3 regions of the Pseudomonas sp. WHRI 8519 genome follow, and region 3 is predicted to be linked to each of the others. Evidence: riboswitches for the same ligand, from Rfam matches in the RefSeq annotation. Region 3 holds a riboswitch; each other region holds the start of a gene.
What was found. A riboswitch is a leader RNA that binds a small molecule or an ion and turns the genes downstream of it on or off. The one in region 3 is predicted to bind cobalamin.
Positions count from the first base shown of each region.

Region 1: it holds a riboswitch for cobalamin, as region 3 does, so the genes downstream of both, ABRP30_RS13845 (CbtB-domain containing protein) here and ABRP30_RS12455 (TonB-dependent receptor) in region 3, are expected to answer to the same signal.
Region 2: it holds a riboswitch for cobalamin, as region 3 does, so the genes downstream of both, cobO (cob(I)yrinic acid a,c-diamide adenosyltransferase) here and ABRP30_RS12455 (TonB-dependent receptor) in region 3, are expected to answer to the same signal.

Region 1 covers NZ_CP167996.1:3,007,854-3,015,340, reverse strand. The annotation lists gene ABRP30_RS13875 (transporter substrate-binding domain-containing protein) at 1-7, opposite strand, end outside; gene ABRP30_RS13870 (response regulator transcription factor) at 21-635, opposite strand; gene ABRP30_RS13865 (DUF1272 domain-containing protein) at 861-1,103, opposite strand; gene cobM (precorrin-4 C(11)-methyltransferase) at 1,170-1,922, opposite strand; gene ABRP30_RS13855 (cobalamin biosynthesis protein) at 1,954-2,346, opposite strand; gene ABRP30_RS13850 (CbtA family protein) at 2,364-3,071, opposite strand; gene ABRP30_RS13845 (CbtB-domain containing protein) at 3,081-3,266, opposite strand; cobalamin riboswitch at 3,375-3,600, opposite strand; cobalamin riboswitch at 4,621-4,831, shown strand; gene cobW (cobalamin biosynthesis protein CobW) at 4,930-5,997, shown strand; gene cobN (cobaltochelatase subunit CobN) at 6,001-7,487, shown strand, end outside.
Region 2 covers NZ_CP167996.1:1,402,084-1,409,570, reverse strand. The annotation lists gene cbiB (adenosylcobinamide-phosphate synthase CbiB) at 1-681, opposite strand, end outside; gene bluB (5,6-dimethylbenzimidazole synthase) at 678-1,328, opposite strand; gene ABRP30_RS06390 (cobyrinate a,c-diamide synthase) at 1,325-2,620, opposite strand; gene cobO (cob(I)yrinic acid a,c-diamide adenosyltransferase) at 2,617-3,228, opposite strand; cobalamin riboswitch at 3,346-3,566, opposite strand; gene ABRP30_RS06380 (sorbosone dehydrogenase family protein) at 3,759-5,075, shown strand; gene ABRP30_RS06375 (C40 family peptidase) at 5,088-5,621, opposite strand; gene ABRP30_RS06370 (C40 family peptidase) at 5,757-6,401, opposite strand; gene hda (DnaA regulatory inactivator Hda) at 6,528-7,235, opposite strand.
Region 3 covers NZ_CP167996.1:2,716,586-2,724,072, forward strand. The annotation lists gene ABRP30_RS12445 (SDR family oxidoreductase) at 1-754, opposite strand, end outside; gene ABRP30_RS12450 (NUDIX domain-containing protein) at 993-1,379, shown strand; cobalamin riboswitch at 1,592-1,800, shown strand; gene ABRP30_RS12455 (TonB-dependent receptor) at 1,909-4,047, shown strand; gene ABRP30_RS12460 (ABC transporter ATP-binding protein) at 4,095-4,880, shown strand; gene ABRP30_RS12465 (ABC transporter substrate-binding protein) at 4,877-5,845, shown strand; gene ABRP30_RS12470 (iron ABC transporter permease) at 5,842-6,861, shown strand; gene ABRP30_RS12475 (TonB-dependent receptor) at 6,904-7,487, opposite strand, start outside.

The sequences.
Region 1 (7,487 bases), 290 kb from region 3:
ACCTCATGCCGATCATGCGCCTAGTTGACGTTGTTGCGTTTGGCCAGGTCGACCATTTCTACCAATGATTCTGTCTTGAGCTTGTCCATGATGCGCCCACGGTAAGTGCTGATGGTCTTGGCGCTGAGGTTCATGCAATGGCCGATGTTCTTGTTGTTCTCGCCACGGGCCAGGCGCCGAAGCACTTCCATCTCCCGATTCGACAGGCTGCTCAGGCGCCCTTGCTCGCTATCCAGCGTGTTGCTGTTCACCGACATCTGCGGGAAGGTCGAGTACCCTTTGACCAGGGCTTTCATGGCAAAGACGACGGCATCGAGATCTTCATCTTTGGTTACGAAAGCGCCGATACCGGCGTCCAGGCAGCGGCGTACGTACAGTTCCGAGGCCTGCCCGGTCAGGACCATGATCCTGGGAGCGTGTTCAAGCTGCTGCAGGCGTTTGATGACTTCCATACCGTCGAGGCCGGGAAGCCCTATGTCCAGCACTACCACATCGGGGCGCAGGTTGCGTGCTACCTGCGCCACTTCGCTACCGTTGTCGACTTCACCCACAACTTTGAAGCGCTCGCGCTCAAGCAGCATGCGCAGGGCAAATCGAACGGTAGAGTGATCGTCAACGATCAGCACGGTTGTCATGAGGCTAACTCCTGTCGGAATGTGGTCCGTTTCCTAAGGCTAATCAGGAATACGTCTGCAAGGTCTTTCTGCAGCGCAGCACGATACGTCCATTCCGGTTCCTTGGTAATGGCGAGTATAGATGTGTTGAGTAAGGGGGACGACTTTGTTGAAAAGTCCTACAAAATCGGCTGAGAACAAGCATCGCCGGGGTATGTTTCGACGATGCTTGGGGCTGCAGGTTGCTCAGGCACAGCGGGCGTGGGGCTTGAGCACGCGCGCTGTGGCAGGCGGGTTGTTGCGCAAGGCGGTGCCGACCCGGGTGGGGCGTGCGACCAATTGACCTGAGCAGTTTGGGCAGCGGCCCTGGAAGTGGGTTTGTGCACAGCGCTTGCAGAATGTGCATTCGAACGAGCAGATCAGCGCGTCAGGGCTGTCGCCCGGCAGATCGGCGTTGCAGCATTCGCAATTGGGACGTAGTTCCAGCATGGGGGCGACTCCGGTCCGCGGGATGGAGCCTGGAGTCTGCTATGGCGGGGATCGGCTTGGCAATGTTCAACTGCCCTGGCGATAGAGGTGCGCATGCCCGGCACGGTACAGGGCTGATTCGGCGAACGGCGCATCACCCAGCACATGCCCGACGAGGATCAGCGCGGTGCGACGAAAACCCTTCGCGGCTACCTGCTCGACGATATCGTGGAGGGTGCCCCGTACCCAGTCCTGATCGGGCCAGGTGGCCCGGTGAACAACGGCCACGGGGCAGTCTGCGCCGTAATAAGGAACAAGCTCATCGACGATTCGTGCCAGGTGTTTCACGCCGAGGTGGATCGCCAAGGTGCAGCCATGACGTGCCAGGTCGCCCAGTTGCTCGCCTGCCGGCATGGGCGAGCTGTCACCGTAGCGGGTCAGGATGACCGTCTGTGCCACCTCAGGCAGGGTCAGTTCGCAGCCCAGCAAAGCGGCACTGGCGGCGGTAGCGGTTACGCCCGGAATGATCTGGTAGTCGATGCCCAGCTCGCGCAGGTGGCGGATCTGTTCGCCGATGGCACCATACAAGCTGGGATCGCCGCTGTGGACACGGGCGACATCCTGGCCCTGTTCATGTGCCGCGTGCATGGCCGCAACGATCTGCTCCAGGTGCAGTTCGGCGCTGTTTATCACGGTCTGGGCCTGGTGCCCTTCGAGCACGGCAGCGGGCACCAGCGAGCCGGCGTAGATGATCACTGGGCACTGACGAATCAGGCGCTGCCCTTTGACCGTGATCAATTCCGGGTCGCCTGGGCCGGCGCCGATGAAGTAGACCGTCATGGAAAATCCTTGCAGGTGAATGGTGAAACAATTATCCGCCGCTGGCGAGGGCGAGGGTAGCGCCGCCAAGGGTTTGCCGCGTGACCACGAGCGCGGCGTTGCCACATTCATGATCGGCCAGGGCCAGGGCTGCGCTCTCCGCCACGCCCCAGCAACCGCTGTGGGCGAATGCTACCGCAGAGCGGTGGCTCAGTTGCGGCTCGTATGCCTGCAGTTGCGAGGGTGCGAACACCAAAAGGGGCAGGTCGTGACGTTCGGCGAGTTGTCGCAGGCCGGGTTCGTCCGCTTTCGCTGTGATGCTGGCGATGCCTCGCAGCGCCGCCAGCGTCAGCCCGTGGCTATGCAGTGCCTGGTGTAGCAGTTCGTCGAGGGCCTCCACCGGGCAGCCCCGGCGGCAACCAAAGCCGGCGTAGAGCGCCGGCAGTGTGCATTGGCTTGCCATCAGGCCTGGCTGGAGCGGCGGTACAACCAGGCGCTGAGCAGGCCCAGGGCCAACCAGAAGGCAGCGTTGGTTACCCACGACGCGATCTTGAATTGGGTTTCCAGCGCTTCTGGGGCCAGGCTTTGGTGAACGTCGGGTTGCGGAGCACCGATCACGTGCGGGACTACCAGCAACACGGCGCCGCAGGCCTTGAGCAGCCAATGACGCGGGAACACCAGCAAAGCAAGCCCCAATGCGGTTGCGGCGGCCGTGCCAATCCACCAGCTCTGGCGCTGGCCGAGGTCGGCCGCGGCGGTGCCTGGTAGCTCTGGCGGCAGGCCCAAGGTGGGTGCCAGGCAGAACACGGCGAAGCCGGCCAAGCCCCACAATGCGCCGGTGGTGACGCGGTTGGGTTCGCGCAGGCTGTACAGCGCGGCAAGGATCAAGGCAAAGCCGACGGCTACGACCAGGTTGCCTCCGGTGGTGGAGAGGATGCGTTGCCAGCCATCCTCTGGTGACCACGCCTCTGCGCTGTGTTCGTGCGCGGCGGCGTGTTCATGCCCGGCGGTTGCCTGGCTATCGTGGTGGTGTTCGGCGGCGGGGGCTGCCGATTCATAGGTTTCTGCCTCAAGAATCAGCGGTGCGACCCAGAAGCTTTGCAGCAGGGTCAACAACAGGGCTGCGAGCAGGCCGCTGAAGCCTGCGGTGCGGGCGATGCGCTTGATCATGGGGCGGTCTCAGTGGCAAGGGAATGCGGCGCTGTGGCGGGTGTCGTGGGCGGCGTTGTGTACCGCCTCGATGTGTGAGAAGCCGGCAAAGTAGATCAGGCACAGGCCCAACAGGCTGGCAGCGGTGGCGATGACCACGCGCTGGCTGAGGGTGACGGGGGTGGCGATACCGTGTTTGGCGCTGGTGATGGGCATGACGCGTTCCTCTGCTTTGTGGGGCATTGTGCTTATTGAGCAACAGGCAAGCGCGGCAGCCCCGGGCTTGGGTGGCCCAGAGAAATGCGACAGCGCCCGCCCACCGCGGGGTGTTCATTGACGCCAGGCCGGTCTCCGGGCTTGCGAGGAGGAGCAGGGCTCCTGGTAAAGCGTCACCTTCCCATGCCGGATGGCGTGGCACAGTGGTCTAGACGCTTCGCTCGCTTACCGTTGCGGGGGCAGCACCGGGATTGTCCGGCCCTGATCGAGGGCCTGCGACGCACCGGTTTCCCGTTTCACCCCCGATGGGGGCACCTGAACGTAAGGTGCAAGGAGAGCACGGGGCAGGGTTTGCGTCAATCGCAGCCCTTATCGCATGCCACGATTTCCCTGCCGTTGCCGTTGCCGTTGCCGTTGCCGTTGCCTTGCTTTTGCTCTTGCCTTTGCTTTTCAGTGCGCGATAGATCAGACGCTGCAGATTGCGACTTCAGGAGGCCGAACGGAGGTCTTGCGGAGGGAGGTGACGGGCATGGATGCCCGTCAAGCGCTTCGGCCCATGGATGGGCCGTGAGCGCGGTCTTCCCGGGAGCAAGGCCGGAGTGAGGGAACCCCGAAGCGAAGCGTAGGGGCCGGATGATGGGAGCGGGCGGTTTTTTGGTTCCTTTTTGCCAAGACAAAAAGGGACCCGCCGTAAGGGCGGAAAGGTGATTCAGCGCCGCCCCGGCAAATGGATATTCACGCTAGCTGAAAGCCGCAAGCCGCAAGCCGCAAGCCGCAAGCCACAAGCCACAAGCTCATGCTGGGGTTTTGATTCATCTGGGCATATCCATTTGCTATGGCGACGCTCACTCACCTTTCCGCCCTTACGGCGGGTCACTTTTTGGCAAACGCCCCAAAAAGTAACCAAAAAAGGCTGGCTCCTATCATCCGGCCCCTACGCTGCGCTTCGGGGTTCCCTCGCTCCGGCCTTGCTCCCGGGAGGACCGCGCTCACGGCCCATCCATGGGCCGAAGCGCTTGACGGGCATCCATGCCCGTCACCTCCCTCCGCAAGACCTGCGCTCGGCCTCCTGAAGTCGCAATCTGCGGTGCCTGCACTTGCGCGCTAGAAAATCAAGAGCAAGAGCAAGAGCAAGAGCAAGAGCAAGAGCAAGAGCAAGAGCAAGAGCAAGAGCAAGAGCAAGAGCAAGAGCAAGAGCAAGAGCAAGAGCAAGAGCAAGAGCAAGAGCAAGAGCAAGAGCAAGAGCAAGAGCAAGAGCAAGAGCAGGGGCAGGGGCAGGGCTTGGGCTTGGGCTTGGTTCATTGCGTAGGGGGGGGACGGGCGCGTCAACAGTTGACCACCTGCCACCCCCCGCGTAGCCTTGCCGCTTCGAGGTTCTTCGGCCAGGCCGAAGCTAAGACGGGAACGCGGTACAAGCCGCGGCTGCCCCCGCAACTGTAAGCACCGGTAACGGATCGACACAGCCACTGCGCCTGAGCGCGGGAAGGCGTCATCCCGCCAGCCCCTTGATCGAAAGGGCCGCAACGGTGCAAGCCAGGAGACCTGCCTCGCAACGTTTTCGACTATCAACCGGGCGGGGTGATCCGGTGGCGAACGAGCCCGGCCGGTCCGACCGCGGCTTTCGTCCCGCATGCCCGCGCCATCCTGCCAAGGGCAACGCGACATGAAAACACTGGCCAAGCTCCCCGTCACCATCGTCACCGGCTTCCTCGGCTCGGGCAAGACCACCTTGCTCCGGCACATGCTCGACAACGCCCAAGGCCGCCGCATCGCAGTCATCGTCAACGAGTTCGGCGAACTCGGCATCGACGGCGAAATCCTCAAACAATGCAGCATCGGCTGCACCGAAGAAGAAGCCAGCGGCCGCGTCTACGAACTGGCCAACGGCTGCCTCTGCTGCACCGTTCAGGAAGAATTCTTCCCGGTCATGCGTGAACTGGTGGCGCGCCGTGGCGACCTCGACCATATCCTCATCGAAACCAGCGGTCTGGCACTGCCAAAGCCCCTTGTGCAAGCCTTCCAGTGGCCCGAAATCCGCAACGCCTGCACCGTCGACGCGGTGATTACCGTGGTCGACAGCCCGGCTGTCGCCGCCGGTACCTTCGCCGCCTACCCAGACCAGGTCGACGCCCAACGCAAGCTCGACCCCAACCTGGACCACGAGTCGCCGCTGCACGAACTGTTCGCCGATCAACTGGCCAGTGCCGATCTGGTGGTACTGAACAAAGCCGACCTGATCGACGCCGAAGGCCTGGCGAAAGTCCGCGCTGAAGTGGCCGATGAATTGCCGCCCGCGGTCAAGGTAGTCGAGGCCAGCAGCGGCCGCCTGCCGCTGAACGTGCTGCTGGGCGTCGGCGCAGAGTCCGAAGCGCACATCGATGGCCGCCGCACCCACCATGATTCGCATCACGACGGCGAAGACCACGACGACCACGACCATGATGCCTTCGACTCCATCTCCATCGACCTGCCAGAGGCCGACGAAGCGCTGCTGCTCGACGCCCTGACCCAACTGGTGGTGGAATTCGGCATCCTCCGTGCCAAAGGCTTCGCAGCCATTCCTGGCAAGCCCATGCGCCTGCTGGTGCAGGGCGTAGGTACCCGTTTCGACAAGCACTTCGACCGCGCCTGGCGTGCCGATGAGCCGCGCGTCACCCGCCTCGTGCTGATCGGCCAAGACCTTGACGCCGCACAGCTGGAAGCTCGTCTGCGCCAGGCACTGGGCGCCTGACCCATGCACTTGCTGCGGACCCAGCCCGGCGGTTTCGTGCCGGACGACAGCATCGCCGACTTCGGCCAGACACCCGCCGAGCTGGTGATTCTCTGCAGCGGCGACTCGCACTTGGCATTGCTCGCTGAAACCGCCGAGCAACTGCCGGACGACTACCCCAGCCTGCGCCTGGCCAACCCCATGCAGGTGCAGAACCATGCCTCCGTCGACCTTTATGTCGACCAGGTGCTGCGCCACGCCAAGGTGATCCTGGTGTCGTTGCACGGTGGCGTGGGCTACTGGCGCTATGGTGTGCAACAGCTGGTCGAACTGGCTTCGCGCGGGGTGCAGTTGATCCTGGTGCCCGGTGACGACCGCCCCGACCCGGAGTTGACCGGGCTGGGCAGCATCACCGGGGAGCCAGCCGAGCACCTTTGGCATTACCTGCGCCAAGGGGGCAAGGCCAATGCCATCAACCTGTTCAAATACCTGGCCAGCCAGTGGCTGGGCCGCGATTACAGCTGGGATGCACCGCAACCGTTGCCACGCACGTCGGTGTATCACCCCGGCACCCCCACTGCGACGCTCAAGGACTGGTTCGGCCAGTGGCACCCGGAGCACCCGGTAGCACCACTGCTGTTCTACCGTTCGCACCTGCAGGCCGCCAATACCGCGTTCATCGACGTGTTTTGCCAGCGCCTGCAGGCGGCGGGCCTCAATCCGTTGCCGATCGCCGTTGCCAGCCTCAAGGAATGCGCCTGCCTGGAGCAGGTCGAAAACTGGCTGGACGAAGTGGGGGCCGAGGTCCTGATCAATACCACGGGCTTTGCCATGTCCAGCCCGGAACGTCCCAACCTGCGGCCGTTTCGCCGTGACATTGCGGTGCTGCAGGCGATCTGCGCGCAGGACAACCAACCCGGTTGGGAAGCCAGCGAGCAGGGCCTGGGCGCTCGCGACCTGGCCATGCACATTGCCTTGCCCGAGCTGGACGGGCGCATCATCACGCGGCCGGTGAGCTTCAAGGACATGGCCTGGCGCAGTGAGCGCAGCCAGTCTGATGTGGTGTGCTACCGCGCCCATCCAGAGCGTATGGATTTTGTCGCCGAGCTGGCCAGGCGCTGGGTGGCGCTGGCGCGCCTGCCCAATGGGCAAAAGCGCGTTGCGCTGGTGCTCGCCAACTACCCGACCCGAGACGGGCGCATCGGAAATGGCGTTGGCCTCGATACCCCCGCAGCGGCGCTCAACATTCTCAAGGCGCTGCAGGCTGAAGGCTACCCGCTGGGCGAACTGCCAGACAGCGGCACGCAACTGATTCACCAGCTGCTCGGCGGCGTCACCAACGACCTCGATCACCTCGACCAGCGCCCCTGCACCCAGAGCCTGAGCCTGGCGGATTATCAGGCTGCTTTCGAGCGCCTGCCCGAAGCCAACCGCCAGGCCGTGCTGGAACGCTGGGGGGCGCCCGAGCAAGACCCGATGTACCGCAGCGGTCGCCTGATGGTGGCCGGGCT
Region 2 (7,487 bases), 1.3 Mb from region 3:
CGGGCCCTGGTTGCGCCAACAGGCCAGCGCCAGGCGGGTTTTGCCGAGCAAGGCGTAGGTCAGTGCCACCAGCCTGGCGGGAATATAGTTGAGTACATCGTCGATGCGCGCCGCGCACCACCCGAAGCGCTCAAAGCGTTCATTGCGGTAGCCCCACATGGCATCCAGCGTATTGCTCAGGCGGTACAGGACCACGCCCGGCGCTCCGGCCACGATGAACCAGAACAGCGCGGCGAACACGGCATCGCTGCCGTTCTCCAGCACCGATTCGGTTGCGGCCCTGGCCACGGCCGGCTCGTCGAGCTCGCGGGTCTCGCGGCTGACCAGGTAACCGACGCGGCGCCTCGCCTCCTCCAGATCACCCTGGCGCAAGGCGCTGGCGACCGGCAGCACATGCTCGCCAAGGCTGCGCAGGCCCAGGGCGCAGTACAGCGCCAGCACATCCACCAGCCAGCCAATGTAGGGCAGCCAGGAGAGGATCAGCGCCACCAGGGTCAAGGGCACCACGGCCAGGAACCAGGCACTCACGCCGTGGCTGCGCCAACCACGCCCACCGGCATTCAGGCGCTGCTCCAGGCTCGACGCCAGGTTACCGAAGGCCACCAGCGGATGGCGCCGCTGCGGCTCGCCGAACAATGCATCCAGGGCCACACCGGCCACGGTCAGCAAGGCGACACTCATGGGCGCTCTCCCCAGTGGTTCTCATACAGCATGTCGCTCAAAGGCCGTTCCTGGGCCCAGTTTTCCATCACCAGCATGGGGGCCGGATAGAACTCGGTGACAGGCCCCAGGCACAGCACCGCCACCGGTTTGGCGCCGGCAGGCATGCCCAGCAGCGCAGCCAATGCCTGCGGGTCGAACAACGATACCCAGCCCAGCCCCAGCCCTTCGGCACGGGCCGCCAGCCACAGGTTCTGAATGGCGCAGGCGAGCGAGGCGAGGTCCATTTCCGGCAAGGTCCGCCGGCCGAAAATATGTGGCTCGCGGTTGTCCATCAATGCCGCCACCAGGACTTCGGCGCAGTCGTTGATGCCTTCTACCTTGAGCTTCATGAAGGCGTCGCTGCGCTCGCCCAAGGCCTGGGCCGTGCGCACCCGCTCCTCCTCGACCAGCGCCTGGATCCGCCCGCGCAGATCCCCCTGGCTGATGCGGATGAACCGCCAAGGCTGCATCAGGCCAACGCTGGGGGCCTGGTGCGCCGCGCCGAGCAGGCGGCCGAGCACGTCAGGCGCAACGCTGCCGCCGGCGAAGTGGCGCATGTCGCGGCGCTCGCCGATTGCCCGGTAGACGGCCGCGCGCTCGGCATCGCTGAAGGCGTGCTCGCTCATGGCCGCAACAGCGCCGCCGCCGCCTCTGGGTTGGAGGGGAAATAGAAGTGCACATAGGATGCAGTGAGCCGCCCAAGGCGGTAGACCGCCTCGTTGCCGCGCCCGCCGTTGGGGCTCAGGCCGCGCGCGATGGGCTGCAGTTCGGTGCTGGTCAGGGAGTGGTGGTAGGTGTGGCCGCGCAGAGTGCCTTCGGGCAGCTCCACAGCTTGCAGGGCCAGCGCCGCCAAGCGTTTTTGCATGGTCGCCTCGCCGGGCAGCAGGCCGAGCAGCGCTGCACGTTCACCGGCTACGTCGGTCAGGGCATCGAGCAGGTAGAGCATGCCACCGCACTCGGCCAGCAACGGCTTGCCGGCGCCGTGGTGCGCACGGATCGCGGCGCACATCGGGGCGTTGGCGGCCAGCGCATGGTGGTACAGCTCCGGGTAGCCGCCCGGCAGGTACAGGCTGTCTACATCGGGCAACGCGCGGTCGTGCAGCGGCGAGAAGAACGCCAGCTGTGCCCCCAGGTTGCGCAGCAGGTCGAGGTTGGCGCCGTAGGTGAAGGCGAACGCTGCGTCCCGGGCGACGCCAATGCGCACACCCGCCAGCGAGGCGGTGCAGGGCACTTCCTGCGGCGCGGCGAATGCCACCGGCGGCGGCAATGCGGCATCGCAGCTGCTGCCCAGTGCCTGGGCGGCAGCGTCCAGGCGCGCATCCAGGTCATTCAGCTCGCTGGCCTGCACCAACCCCAGGTGGCGGCTGGGCAGCTCGATACCGCGCTCGCGCGACAACCCGCCGTACCAGCGCAGGCCTTCGGTCAGGCTGCCTTCGAGCAACTGCGCGTGGCGCAGGCTGCCGACACGGTTGGCGAGCACCCCAGCGAACGGCAGGTCGGGCTGGTAGCGCGCCAGCCCCAGGGCCAGTGCACCAAAGGTCTGGGCCATGGCCGTACCATCGATCACCGCCAACACCGGCACGCCGAAGTGGCGCGCCAGGTCGGCACTGGACGGGGTGCCGTCGAACAGCCCCATCACGCCCTCTATCAGGATAAGGTCGGCCTCACCCGCCGCGTCCCACAGCAGGCGGCGGCTTTCCTGCGCCCCGATCATCCACAGGTCGAGCTGGTACACCGGCGCCCCGCTGGCACGCTCGAGGATCATCGGGTCGAGAAAATCAGGCCCGCATTTGAACACACGGACCTTGCGCCCAAGGTTGCGGTGCAGGCGGGCCAGGGCTGCGGTCACGGTGGTCTTGCCCTGGCCAGATGCCGGTGCTGCGATCAGGACGGCTGGGCAGTGGCGCGTCTGACTCACAGTTCGACGCCCTTCTGTGCACGGATACCCGCCTGGAAGGCATGCTTGAGCATGCCCATCTCGGTAACGGTGTCGGCCAGTTCGATCATTTCGGCTTTGGCCGCGCGGCCAGTGACGATCACATGCTGCATGGGGGGGCGCGCCTGGATGTCGCCAAGCACCTGATCGAGGTCGAGGTAGCCGTGCTTGAGGGCGATGTTCAGCTCGTCGAGCACCACGAACTGGACGCTCGGGTCCTGCAGCAGCTGGCGTGATACCGCCCAGGCTGCCTCAGCGGCGGCAATGTCGCGCTGGCGGTCCTGGGTTTCCCAGGTGAAGCCTTCGCCCATCACGTGGTAACGCACCTGCTCGGGGAAGCGCCGGAAGAACAGCTCCTCGCCGGTACTGTTGCGGCCCTTGATGAACTGCACCACGCCACACTGCATGCCATGGCCCAAGGCGCGTGCGAGCATGCCGAACGCCGAACTGCTCTTGCCCTTGCCATTGCCGGTCAGCACCAGCAGCAGGCCGCACTCATTAGGGGAATTGGCGATGCGCTCGTCGATGATCGCCTTCTTGCGCTGCATGCGCGCCAGGTGACGTTCGTCGCGTTCGGTGGTTTCGCTCATGGGGGTCTCCGCAGGCTGTCGCCGCGTAAGACACGGCGACAGGTCGATAGGCGGGCAGACGGAGAGCGCGCAGGGCCGTGGCCAGACGCCACGGTGCACCGCGCATCACCCTCCGTGATGCCGTTGGCAGTGACAGGCCGGTCTCCGGGCTCGTGAGCGGGCGTTGGCCCGGGCCCGCGCGCCTTCCCGGATACTGGCATCCAGTGGCCGTGCGCGGTTTTTGACTCACCTACCGTTGCGGGGGCAGCGCCGGACTCGCACCTTATAGGCGCACACCGGCTTCCCAGTTTCACCCTGCCCAGACGGGCTTGCAGGGCACCTGAAACACGCGCGAAGGTTAGAGTGTTGCACCGGGAGCGTCAATCGAAGGGGGTGATTTGGCAGCGATCTGATGCCGATAAAGGCGCATGATCGATTGCTCATGGATCGCTGCGAGCGGATCGGCCGCTACGACCGGGAAGTGCTCAGCTGAACCACTGGCCGTTCTCCCGGCTCTGAATCTTCAAGAGCATCGTCACAGGGGTGCAGACATGAAACACATGCGTGTTGTCTTTCCTTGGGTACTGGGCGCTTGCCTGGCGGGCTGCACCGAGAGGGCCATGCTGGAGGTCAGTGAGGGCAGCGGCCCGTCTGTACAGCTGCCCCCACCGAAAAAGACGTTGATACCCACCGTCAATATCGCGCCCGCCATCGGCTGGCCAACGGGTGGAAAACCCAAGGCGGCAGCAGGCACACAGGTGAAAGCCTTCGCCGACAACCTCGACCACCCGCGTTGGCTTCATGTACTGCCCAACGGTGATGTGCTGGTGGCAGAGACCAATGCCCCGCCCAGGCCTGATGATGGCAAGGGCCTGCGTGGCTGGGCCATGGACAGGGCGATGAAGCGCGCCGGTGCCGCGGTGCCCAGCGCCAACCGCATCACCTTGCTGCGCGATGCCGACCATGACGGCGTTGCCGACACCCGCACGACCTTCATCGACGGGCTCAATTCGCCGTTTGGCATGGCACTGATCGGCCAGGATTTCTATGTCGCCGATACCGACAGGCTGCTGCGCTTTCGCTACACCTCGGGGGCTCTGCAGCTTCGCGAACCGCCGGAGCAGGTCATCGAGTTGCCAGCGGGGCCCCTGAACCATCACTGGACCAAGAACGTCATTGCCAGTGCCGATGGCAAGAAGCTGTATGTGACAGTCGGCTCCAACAGCAATGTCGGTGAGAACGGCATGGAACAGGAACAGGGACGCGCTGCGATCTGGGAGGTCGATGCGGCCAGCGGCGCGCACCGGATCTTTGCCTCTGGGCTGCGCAACCCCAACGGCCTGGCCTGGGAGCCGCGTACTGGTGCCTTGTGGACGGCAGTCAACGAGCGTGACGAGATCGGCAGTGACCTGGTGCCCGACTACATCACATCGGTGAAAGATGGCGGCTTTTATGGTTGGCCCTACAGCTATTACGGCCAGCACGTCGATGAGCGGGTCGTGCCGCCGAACCCGCAAAAAGTCGCGCAGGCACTTGTGCCGGACTATGCCGTGGGGCCCCATACCGCATCACTGGGGTTGGCGTTTGCAGAGCCCGGTGCGCTGCCTGCACCGTTCGACCAGGGTGCTTTCGTGGGCCAGCATGGCTCCTGGAATCGCCAACCGCACAGTGGCTACAAGGTGATCTTCGTGCCATTCGACACGGCTGGCAAACCTGTCGGCAAACCGATCGACCTGCTCAGCGGCTTTCTGGATGGCGATGGCAACGCCATGGGGCGACCGGTAGGCGTGGTCAACGACCATCGCGGCGGCGTGCTGGTGGCAGACGATGTGGGCAACGTGGTGTGGCGGGTAAGCAAGGCGCCGTAGCGCCTTGCGCGATCAAGGGTTATGCGCCAGATGCCCTTGAGTGATCACCCGTTTTGCCTGCAGGTAGGCTTTGGACCAGTAACTGTTGGACAGGTAATCCAGACGTACAGTGCCACCGGTGGACGGAGCATGCACGAAACGCCCTTCGCCCACGTAGATACCGGCGTGACTGACCTGCGAGCCACCGCTGGTGGCGAAGAACACCAGGTCGCCCGATTGCAGGGAGTGGACATCCACGGTCGGAGCACGCATGACGATCATCTCTCGGGTGGAGCGAGGCAGGCTGATACCCGCCGCATCCCGGTAGACGTAGTTGATCAAGCCACTGCAATCGAAACCGGAATCGGGTGTGTTACCGCCCCAGCGATACGGCGTACCCACCAGGCCGATCGCGCGCATCAGCACGTCGTTGGCAATCGGCGAAGCAGGAGGTTGGCTGTACGAGACCTGAGGCTGTGTCACAGGCGCCGGTGCCGGGGCACGGCTGGAGCAGGCGGCAAGCAATGCCACCAGGGAAAGGAGTGCGAAGCGCGCCATCATCACCATGGCAGAACATCCTGTCTGAGATCGCTGGGCTGCAACCGAAAAGTGTTGAGAATTTAGATTAGACGCATTCTGTAAATGCGCACGGCGACTAGCTTTTCAAGCATCGTCGCCGTGGCAGGGTACATCATTTTGATATCAGTTGCGTGCGAGATTGCTCGCCGGCGCCATGGCCAGGGCGCGCTTGGCCTCGATGAAGGTCTTGCTCCAGTAGCGATCACCGAGGTTGTCGATGCGCACACCACCGCTGCGGCGGCTGCTGGAGTGGATGAACTGGTTGTCACCCAGATAGATGCCGGCATGGCTGACACGGCCACGGCCATTGGTGCTGAAGAACAGCAGGTCACCCGGCTTGAGCTTGTTGCGGGCCACCTTGGGCGCATCGACGTTGATCATTTCGCGGGTCGAGCGCGGCAGGGTCATGCCGGCCTCTTCGCGGAACAGGTAGCCGATGAAACCGCTGCAATCGAAACCGGACGCCTGCGAGGTACCACCGAAGCGGTAACGGGTACCGATCAGCGACATGCCACGTTCGAGGATGCTGTCGGCCAAGGCTGGCAACTGATAAGGCTTGCTGGTGCTGGAGAACGCCTGAAGGTCATCTTCAGTGGCCACTTCGGGTTGCTCGCCGAACACGGACGATACCGAAGCTTTGGCCTTGGGCGCCGACTGAGCGGCGACCGGGGTGTGATCCTGGGGCTGGGAAACAGGGCCTTGGGCCGCGCAGCCAATCAGCAGGGTCACAAGTGCGAGGGGCACGAGGGGTGCGAAGCGCTTGAGCATGGGCACGACCGTGTCTGTAGTCCTTTAGAAGGGGGAAACTATGCCTTCTATCAGGCCCATTTGCAAATTTTATCGAAAAAGATGTGACTTTTTCGTTTTGCCTCTCAAAGCCCCGTATTCAAGGGCTTACCAGCCAAGGGTTTCTTTCAGGAACGGGATGGTCAGCTTGCGCTGTGCCTGCAAAGAAGCCTGATCGAGCCGCTCGAGCAGGTCGAACAGGGCACTCATGCTGCGCGTACCACGGGTCAGGATGAAGTGGCCGACTTCATCGGTCAGGTGCAGGCCACGGCGCGAAGCGCGTAATTGCAGGGCGCGCAGCTTGTCTTCATCAGACAGCCCGCGCATCTGGAATACCAGCGCCAGGGTCAGGCGGGACTTGAGGTCGGGCAGTTTGATCGGCAGTTCGCGCGGCGAGGCCGAGGCGGCCAGCAGCAGGCGCCGACCACTGTCGCGCAGGCGATTGAACAGATGGAACATCGCCTCTTCCCACTCTGCCTTGCCGGCAATCACGTGCAAGTCGTCGATGCACACCAGTTCGTACTGCGCCAGGTAATCGAGCAACCCGATGCCACGATCGAGCAACTGCGCCAGGGGCAGGTACACAGCGGCTTCGCCCCGCTGCTGGAAGCGGTGAGTGGCGGCTTGCAACAGGTGGCTACGGCCGACACCCTGCTTGCCCCACAGGTAGATGAGGCTCTCGGTCCAGCCGGCGTCGGCTTCGCACAGCCGCTCTACGTAGCCCAACGCCGCTGCATTGGCGCCCGGATAGTAGTTGATGAAGGTGGCGTCATCGCGCAGGCGCACACCCAGGGGCAACTGGATCGGTGGTTTCATGCTCGCGGGCGGTCGGGAGACCACAGGGGGCCTAGGGTGATCGGTGTGCAAAGTCTATACCCGCAACGCGGGTGGCACAATCGCGAAGGCACGTAGCACAAGCAAAATCAAAGAGTTGCAAGACAGTTTGGCGCCTACAGGGTTTGCGCCGGGTTTTAGAAATTGGGCAAGGCGGTTGCTTCCACCGGTAAAGCCCAGGCCTGAAGAACGGCACGGTCGTGGTGGGAGCCGGCTTGCCGGCGATGGGCTGCG
Region 3 (7,487 bases):
GGGCCTTGAAATAGGGCAGGGCCACGTAGGCGCCACGCAGGTAACCGATCAGGTCGGTCTGAATGACCTGTTCGTGTGCTTGCAGCGGTGTTTGCTCAAAGTTGCCCACCGCGCCAACGCCGGCGTTATTGACCCAGATATCGATCCGTCCGTGGCCAAATTCGGCAGCCTGTGTGGCCAGCGCCTGCACCTGGTCGCTGCGGGTGACGTCGGTGACGATCGCCACGGCGTCTGTGCCACAGTCGGTGCATTCATCGAGCACATCGAACAAGGCTTGCTCATCGCGTGCAGCGAGCACCAACCGCGCACCGGTGCAAGCGAATGCATGTGCCGCGGCCCTGCCTATACCACTGGAAGCGCCGGTGATGACCACGACCTTGCCGCGCAACGGGCCCTTTAACGGGGTAGGGGCTGCAGGATGGGCAGGTTCTGGGGCCTGCTCGACGTTGTCCGCGGTAGGTGCGAGGGTGGCGCTGGCGGGTATCTTCGAGAGCTGCAAGGCCGTGCCGTCGATCAGCACCAGCTTCATGCCCTCGATGGTGCCCGCCACCCGGTCCGGGAAAACGGGTTCACCCTGCGCATCCAGGCTGTCATAGAGGAATTTCGTCCCTTCGAGCCAGCCTACTGCCGTGAGCAGTTCGGGGCCGAGGTAATACTTACCGTCCTGAAAGAAACCAGGGAACTGATGAGCGCGCTCGACGTTCTCCACGCAGTAGCGTTCGCCTGGTTTCATGCCTGTCGCTTGATCGATCATGGTTCGAACCCCTTCGGTCAAAGGCCAGCGATCGCTTGGCGTTTGCTGTGTTCGTCGGACTCTGCGAGTCACAAGCCCGAATGTGGAGTGACTAAGCAACTGAAGCCGGCAGAGGCAGCAAAGTTCAGAGCAGGTGGCAGGCGGCATGAGCAAGGCAACGAGCCCAAATGCGGATGGCGTGAACTTGCCGGATCTTCAGGCGGTCCACCGTCACTCAAGAATGGAAAAGGGAGTGAGGATGTCGACACCTGGCAAGCTCCGGACGCGTGCAACAGTGCTCTGCTTTCGCAGTGGCCGACTGTTGTTGGTGCGCCGTAAATCGCGTGGGTGGAATTTCCCAGGTGGCAGCGTCAAGCCGCATGAGTGCCCCCTCAGTGCTGCCGTTCGTGAACTCCAGGAGGAAACGGGTATTCGCCGGCAGCGCCTGGTACAGCTGTGTACGGTCCGTGCCGGTCGCATTGTCCATCACATCTTTACCTTGCAGATCGATGAACGAGACCGGCCTGTGCCGCAGAACGAAATCGTGGCGTGCAAGTGGGTACAGCGCCGCAAGCTGGGACCGTCCCGGCTAGGGCCCGCAGCTGCTGAACTGCTGGCGCGCAACCTTCCGGCCTTGGTCGCTTGACTGGAGAAGGTAGCGCTGTAGCTAGGCAAATGATGCCCGAGGGTTGGGCACTAAGCCGGTGAATCTCCTTGTTTCAGGCGCGCCACGTTACAGGCCAGCCACTCCATCCGGCCCGATTGTGCAAGTGCCCGGCGCGTGCAAACCCATCGGCTCATTTCCAGACAAAGCCATTACTTCAAGATGGCAGTTGACCTGAAACGGTTTTGATGATCATCTGCGCGCCTGTTTCAGGTGCCCCCTGCCGCCGTGCATGGGGTGAAACGGGAAGCCGGTTCGTCATCCTCGCGATGATCAGTCCGGCGCTGCCCCCGCAACGGTATGCGAGCGAAGTATTCGACACACCACTGTGCCTCGGCATGGGAAGGTGAATGCTTCATGACCCTCGCGAGCCCGGAGACCGGCCTGAAGCACAGTTTGGCAAACCCGCGGTGGGCGGGCGCAGGCCGGTTTCCGTGGGCGTGCGCGCCTGCGCGTTCCCCATGCGTTGTTCCCTCCGGGATTCTTTCATTCCTGCTGCAAGTGGAAAGATATGTCCCGCTACTCGCTTTTCAGTTCTCTGCCAGGCACGTTGATGCGTGCAAGCCTGGTGCCTTGTGTTTTCATCACCGTCCCGGCGCACGGCGCCGAAGCTGACCAGGCACTGGCGTTACCGGCTACCGCCATTACAGGCACCCTCGGGCAAGACACCCAACCGGATCTGCATACCCCCAGCACCAGTGGTTCACGCCTGAACCTCACACCCCTGGAAACGCCTGCGAGCGTCACCAGCATCAGCGCCGAGCAGATTCAAGCCCGCAACAACAACACCGTCCAGGATGCAGTGACGCGCTCGCCCGGCATCACCTTCATCGGCACCCCCGGCAACGGCGGCACGGCGCTCTCGGCCCGAGGGTTTACCGGGCACAGTTCCACCATGCAGCTGTACGACGGCACCCGGCTGTACGTGGGCGCCGGCACCGTCACCTTTCCTGTGGACACCTGGTCGGTCGAGCGCATCGATGTGCTGCGCGGCCCGGCATCGGTGCTCTATGGCGAGGGTGCCACGGGCGCGGTCATCAACGTGGTGCCGAAAAAGCCCTTCGATGGGGAAGTGCGCAACCATGTACGCTTGGGCTACGGCTCCAACGATCGTCGGCAAGTGGCGCTGGACAGCGGCGGCTCGCTGACCGATACGCTGAGCTACCGACTGAACCTCAACAAGCTTGCCAGTAACGGCTGGGTCGACTGCGGTGAATCAGAAAGCATCGCCGTCAGCGGCGCGTTGCACTGGCAACCGAATGACGACCTCAGCGTCACCCTCAGCCACGATTACGGTGATCAGGACCCACAGCAGTACTTCGGTACACCGCTGGTCAACGGGCATTACCAGGAGTCGATACGCGACCACAATTACAACGTCGATAACGCCGAGGTCCACTACAACGACCAGTCCACGCGGCTGGTCACTGAGTGGGTGATCAGCGACAACCTCACCGCCAGCAATCAGTTGTACTTCCTCAAGGCTCAACGCCGCTGGCGCAACGCCGAGAGCTATACCTGGCTGCCGGGTGGTCAGGTGCAGCGCAGCAACTTCATCAGCATCAAGCAGGTCCAGGAGCAGATCGGCGATCGCCAGTCGTTTACCTTGCAGCATTCGCTGTTCGGGCTGGACAGCCAGACGGTGGTCGGCGCCGACTACAACTCGATCCGGTTCGTGCGCAAGCATGACTTCGGCAATACCCACACCGATACCGTGCCGCTGTCCGGTTCGGGTGGCGGCGACTACATCAGCACTGACCCCTACCGCTCGCGCGAAGCCAACCAGGCTAAGCAGTTCTCGTTGTTCGCCGAAAACCGCACGCAGCTTACCGAGCGGTTGTCGTTGATTACCGGGGTGCGGCGTGACCAGGTGCACCTGGACCGTGATGATCTGGATACCGATACCCGGTCGGATCGCAGCCTGAGTGGCGACAACTGGCGAGCGGGCCTGGTGTTCGCGCTTAGCCAGGACCTCTCGGTCTACGGCCAGTACGCCACCAGCACCGAGGGCGTCAGCAACCTGCTGACCCTCAGCGCCGCGCAACAAAGCTGGGACCTGAGCACCGCCAAACAGACCGAGGTGGGCATCAAGCAGATGCTGCCTGAGGGCCGTGGCGAGTGGACCCTGGCGGCCTACCACATCGTCAAGAAGAAGCTGCTCAGCACCGATCCGCTCAACCCGACGGTGCAACAACAGATCGGCCAGCAGTCTTCGGACGGCATCGAAGCCACGCTGGAGCTACGCCTGCCGTACGATATGCAGCTTTCAGCCAACGCCGCCTGGGTGCGTGCCGAGTACGACGAGTTTGCCAGCGGCAGCAACGACTACAGTGGCAACCGGCCCGTCAACGTACCGCGGCGTTCGGCCAACCTGTGGTTGAGCAAGGACTTCGGTCAGCGCTTCAGCGCCGGGGCAGGGGCGCGTTATGTCGACAGCCGCTATGGCGATAACGCCAACACCGTGCAGGTGCCGAGCTACACCGTGGTCGATGCCAACTTCGACTGGCATGTCCAACCTGATCTCACGCTGGGCCTGCAATTGAACAATCTGTTCGACCGCCAGTATGCCACCACCACTGACAACAACGGCCTGCAGTGGTACCTGGGCGAGCCGCGTTCGTTCTTCGTGACGGCTGACTACAGCTTCTGAGGGGGCCGCCACCGGCCTTCGGGCCGGTGCTTGCTGGAGTGGGTTCAATGATGCATCTGAAAATCGACGGCCTGCATTGGTCTGTGCCTGAGCGAGGCGGCAGGCAACGTCCGTTGCTGCACGCCGTGGATCTGTGTGTCGGCAAGGGAGAGTTCGTTGGGCTGATTGGCCCCAACGGCAGCGGCAAGACCAGCTTGCTGCGCTGCGCCTACCGGGCTACGCAGCCAACCGCAGGCCAGGTCAGCTTGAACGGCGTCGAGTTGTGGCAGCGCAACCCGCGCTGGTGCGCCCAACGCATTGCCGTGGTTCTGCAGGAGTTTCCAGAGGAGTTCGGGTTGAGTGTCGGCGAAGTGGTCGCCATGGGCCGCTCGCCGCACAAATCGCTGTTTGAAGGGGACACAGCCGACGATCTGCAACTGGTCGCTGAGGTGCTCGAACGGGTAGGGCTGAGCGGCTACCGCGAACGGACCTTCGCCACGTTGTCGGGAGGTGAAAAGCAGCGAGTGCTGCTGGCCCGTGCGCTGGTACAGCGCCCTGAAATGCTCATTCTCGATGAACCGACCAACCATCTCGACCCCCGCTATCAACTCGGGTTGCTGCAGCATTTGCGAGGCCTGGGCCTGAGCACCCTGGCCAGTTTTCACGACCTCAACCTGGCAGCGGCGTTTTGCGACCGCTTGTACGTCATCGACGGCGGGCGAATCATTGCCAGCGGCGCGCCGCAGCAGGTGTTGACCGTCGAGCTACTGTGGCAGGTCTTCGGCCTGCAAGCGCTGATCGACACGCACCCGCTGCATCCTTACCCACGCATTACCTGGATAACCCGGCCATGAACATCTACGCCTTGATCGGCCTGTTGTCTCTGCTGATGGCATTGCCCATCGCGGCCAGTGAATACCCATTGAACATCCGCAGTTGTGAGCGTTCGGTGAGTTTCAGCAAAGCGCCGCAGCGGGTTGTGGTGCACGATGTGAACATGACCGCCATGCTGTTGCACCTGGGCCTGCGCGAGCGCATCGTCGGTTACACCGGCTTTACCCGCCACAAACACCGCGACCCATGGATCGATGATGCGCTGGAGGGCGTGCCGCAACTGGCCAGTCGTTACCCCTCCATCGAAACCTTGCTGGCGATAGACGCCGACTTGTTCTTCGCTGGCTGGAACTACGGCATGCACGTGGGTGGCCCGGTCACGCCCGCAACGCTGGCAGCGTTTGAGATCCCGGTCTATGAACTGAGCGAGTCGTGCTCCTGGGTCATGCCCCAGCAACGCGCCAGCTTCGATGATGTCTCCCGCGACCTGGGCAATCTGGGCCGCATCTTCAGTGTCGAGCCGCAAGCCGAAGCCCTCACGGCGCACATGCGCCAGCAGGTTGCCGAGGTGCGCAGGCGGGTAGCTCAGGCGCAGCATCGGCCACGGGTATTCCTTTACGACAGCGGTGAAGACCGGCCGACCACGTCGGGGCGCCTGGGCATGCCGCAGGCCTTGGTCGATGCTGCCGGTGGCGTGAATGTGATGCAGGACGTGGCGGCCAGCTGGACGCAGGTGAACTGGGAGAGCGTGGTGGAACGCGACCCTGAAGTGATTTTGATCGTCGATTACGGCCCTAGAACCTGGCAGCAGAAGCGCGACTTCCTGTTGCGCCAACCTGCGTTGAAGGATGTGCGGGCCATACGCGAGCAGCGCTTTGTCCCCTTGACGTACCTGCAAGTCACCCCTTCGGTGGAAAACGCCGAGGCCGTCGCGAAGATCGCGCGGGCGTTGCATCCGGCGTTGTTCAAGGAGGCAACACCATGACCTGGGGGCGCAGCCCGGGGAGTTATCGCTGGCTGATCGTGATCCTGGTTGTGCTGTTGGTGCTTTCTTCAGTGATCGCTCTGGCATTCGGCCCGGCCTCGGTCCCGGTGGGCCATGTGTTCGGGATCGTTGCCCAGCAGTTGGGCGTCGATCTTCCGGGAGCGTGGAGCAACAGCCAGGCGCAGATCGTCTGGATGATCCGCGCACCGCGTGTGTTGTTAGGGGTAGTGGTAGGCGCGGGGCTGGCATTGGTGGGTACCGCCCTGCAGGCCGTCACGCGCAATCCGCTGGCCGACCCGCACCTGCTGGGCGTGAGCTCTGGCGCCGCGCTGGGCGCGGTGCTGGTCATGCTGTACCTCGGCGAATTCATCGGCGTGTTCAGCCTGCCCCTGGCAGCTTTTGTGGGGGCAGCGGCGAGCATGCTGTTGGTTATCGCCGTGGCCAGGCGTGGAGGGCGCATGGAGAGTGACCGCCTGCTTTTGGCGGGTGTCGCGGTGTCATTCGTCCTGATGGCCTTGGTCAACCTGTTGCTGTACACCGCTGACCAGCATGCTGCAGCCTCGGTGGTGTTCTGGATGTTGGGTGGGCTGGGCGCGGCGCGCTGGAGCGTTATCGGCTTGCCGGCAGTGTGTGTGTTGCTTGGGTTGCTTGTGCTACAGGTGATGGGGCGTGGCCTGAACGCGCTCATGAGCGGAGAGCAGACCGCGATCAGCCTGGGGTTCAGCGGCCGCCGCCTGCGTCTTCATGTATTCATCTGCACGTCGTTGCTGACAGGGGTGCTGGTTTCGCTTTCGGGCGCCATAGGCTTCGTGGGGCTGATGGTGCCGCACGTGGCGCGTGCGCTGGTGGGGGCGGAAAACCGGCGGTTGATGCCGGTCAGCGCGCTGCTCGGCGGGCTGTTCATCGTTTGGGTGGATGTGGCTGCGCGCACGCTGATCGCGCCGGAGGACCTGCCGATTGGCATTGCCACTGCAGCCTTGGGTGGGCTGTTCTTCATCGTGCTGCTCAAGCGCTGAGAGCACGGCAAGCGACGGCCTGGTCGCTTGCCGTGCCTTGCTTCAGAAGTCGACGGTGAGCCCTGCATACAGGGCGCGACCGTCGCCGGGGGAGTGCAGCGATGCATCGGCACCGTCCGGGTCGTACCAGACGTATTCGTAGTAGCGATCGGTCAGGTTCTTCAGTTGCAGGTCGACGCTCAGCGTTTCGCTGAGCTTGTAGGTGGCGCCGAGGTTCATCAGCACGTAGCCGCCATACGTGCCTTGGGTGTTCTCCCGCTCCAGGTAGTAGTTGGTCTGCCCGTTCGCCCAGGCAGTCAGCTGCAGCTTCGGGGTAGCCTGATAGCTGATGCCGGTGTTCCACAGATGGTGGGGCACGTGATCGATTTCCTGGCCTTTGCTGCCTGGTAAGGCGCTGCTGGGCTCCAGGATCTTGGAGTACTGCCAGGAGTAGGACATCCACACCTCAGTGCGTTCGTCCGGGTGCAGGTTGACCTGCAGGTCATAGCCCCAGCGGCGTGTTTCACCAACGTTGTCCGACTCCCCGCTGGGGTCGTTCAGGCGACGGCTCACCTCGCCAGAGGCGTCCTGACGCCAATAAGCCACGCGGCCATCGATCCAGCTGGCCGGGGTGAACTTGACGCCCG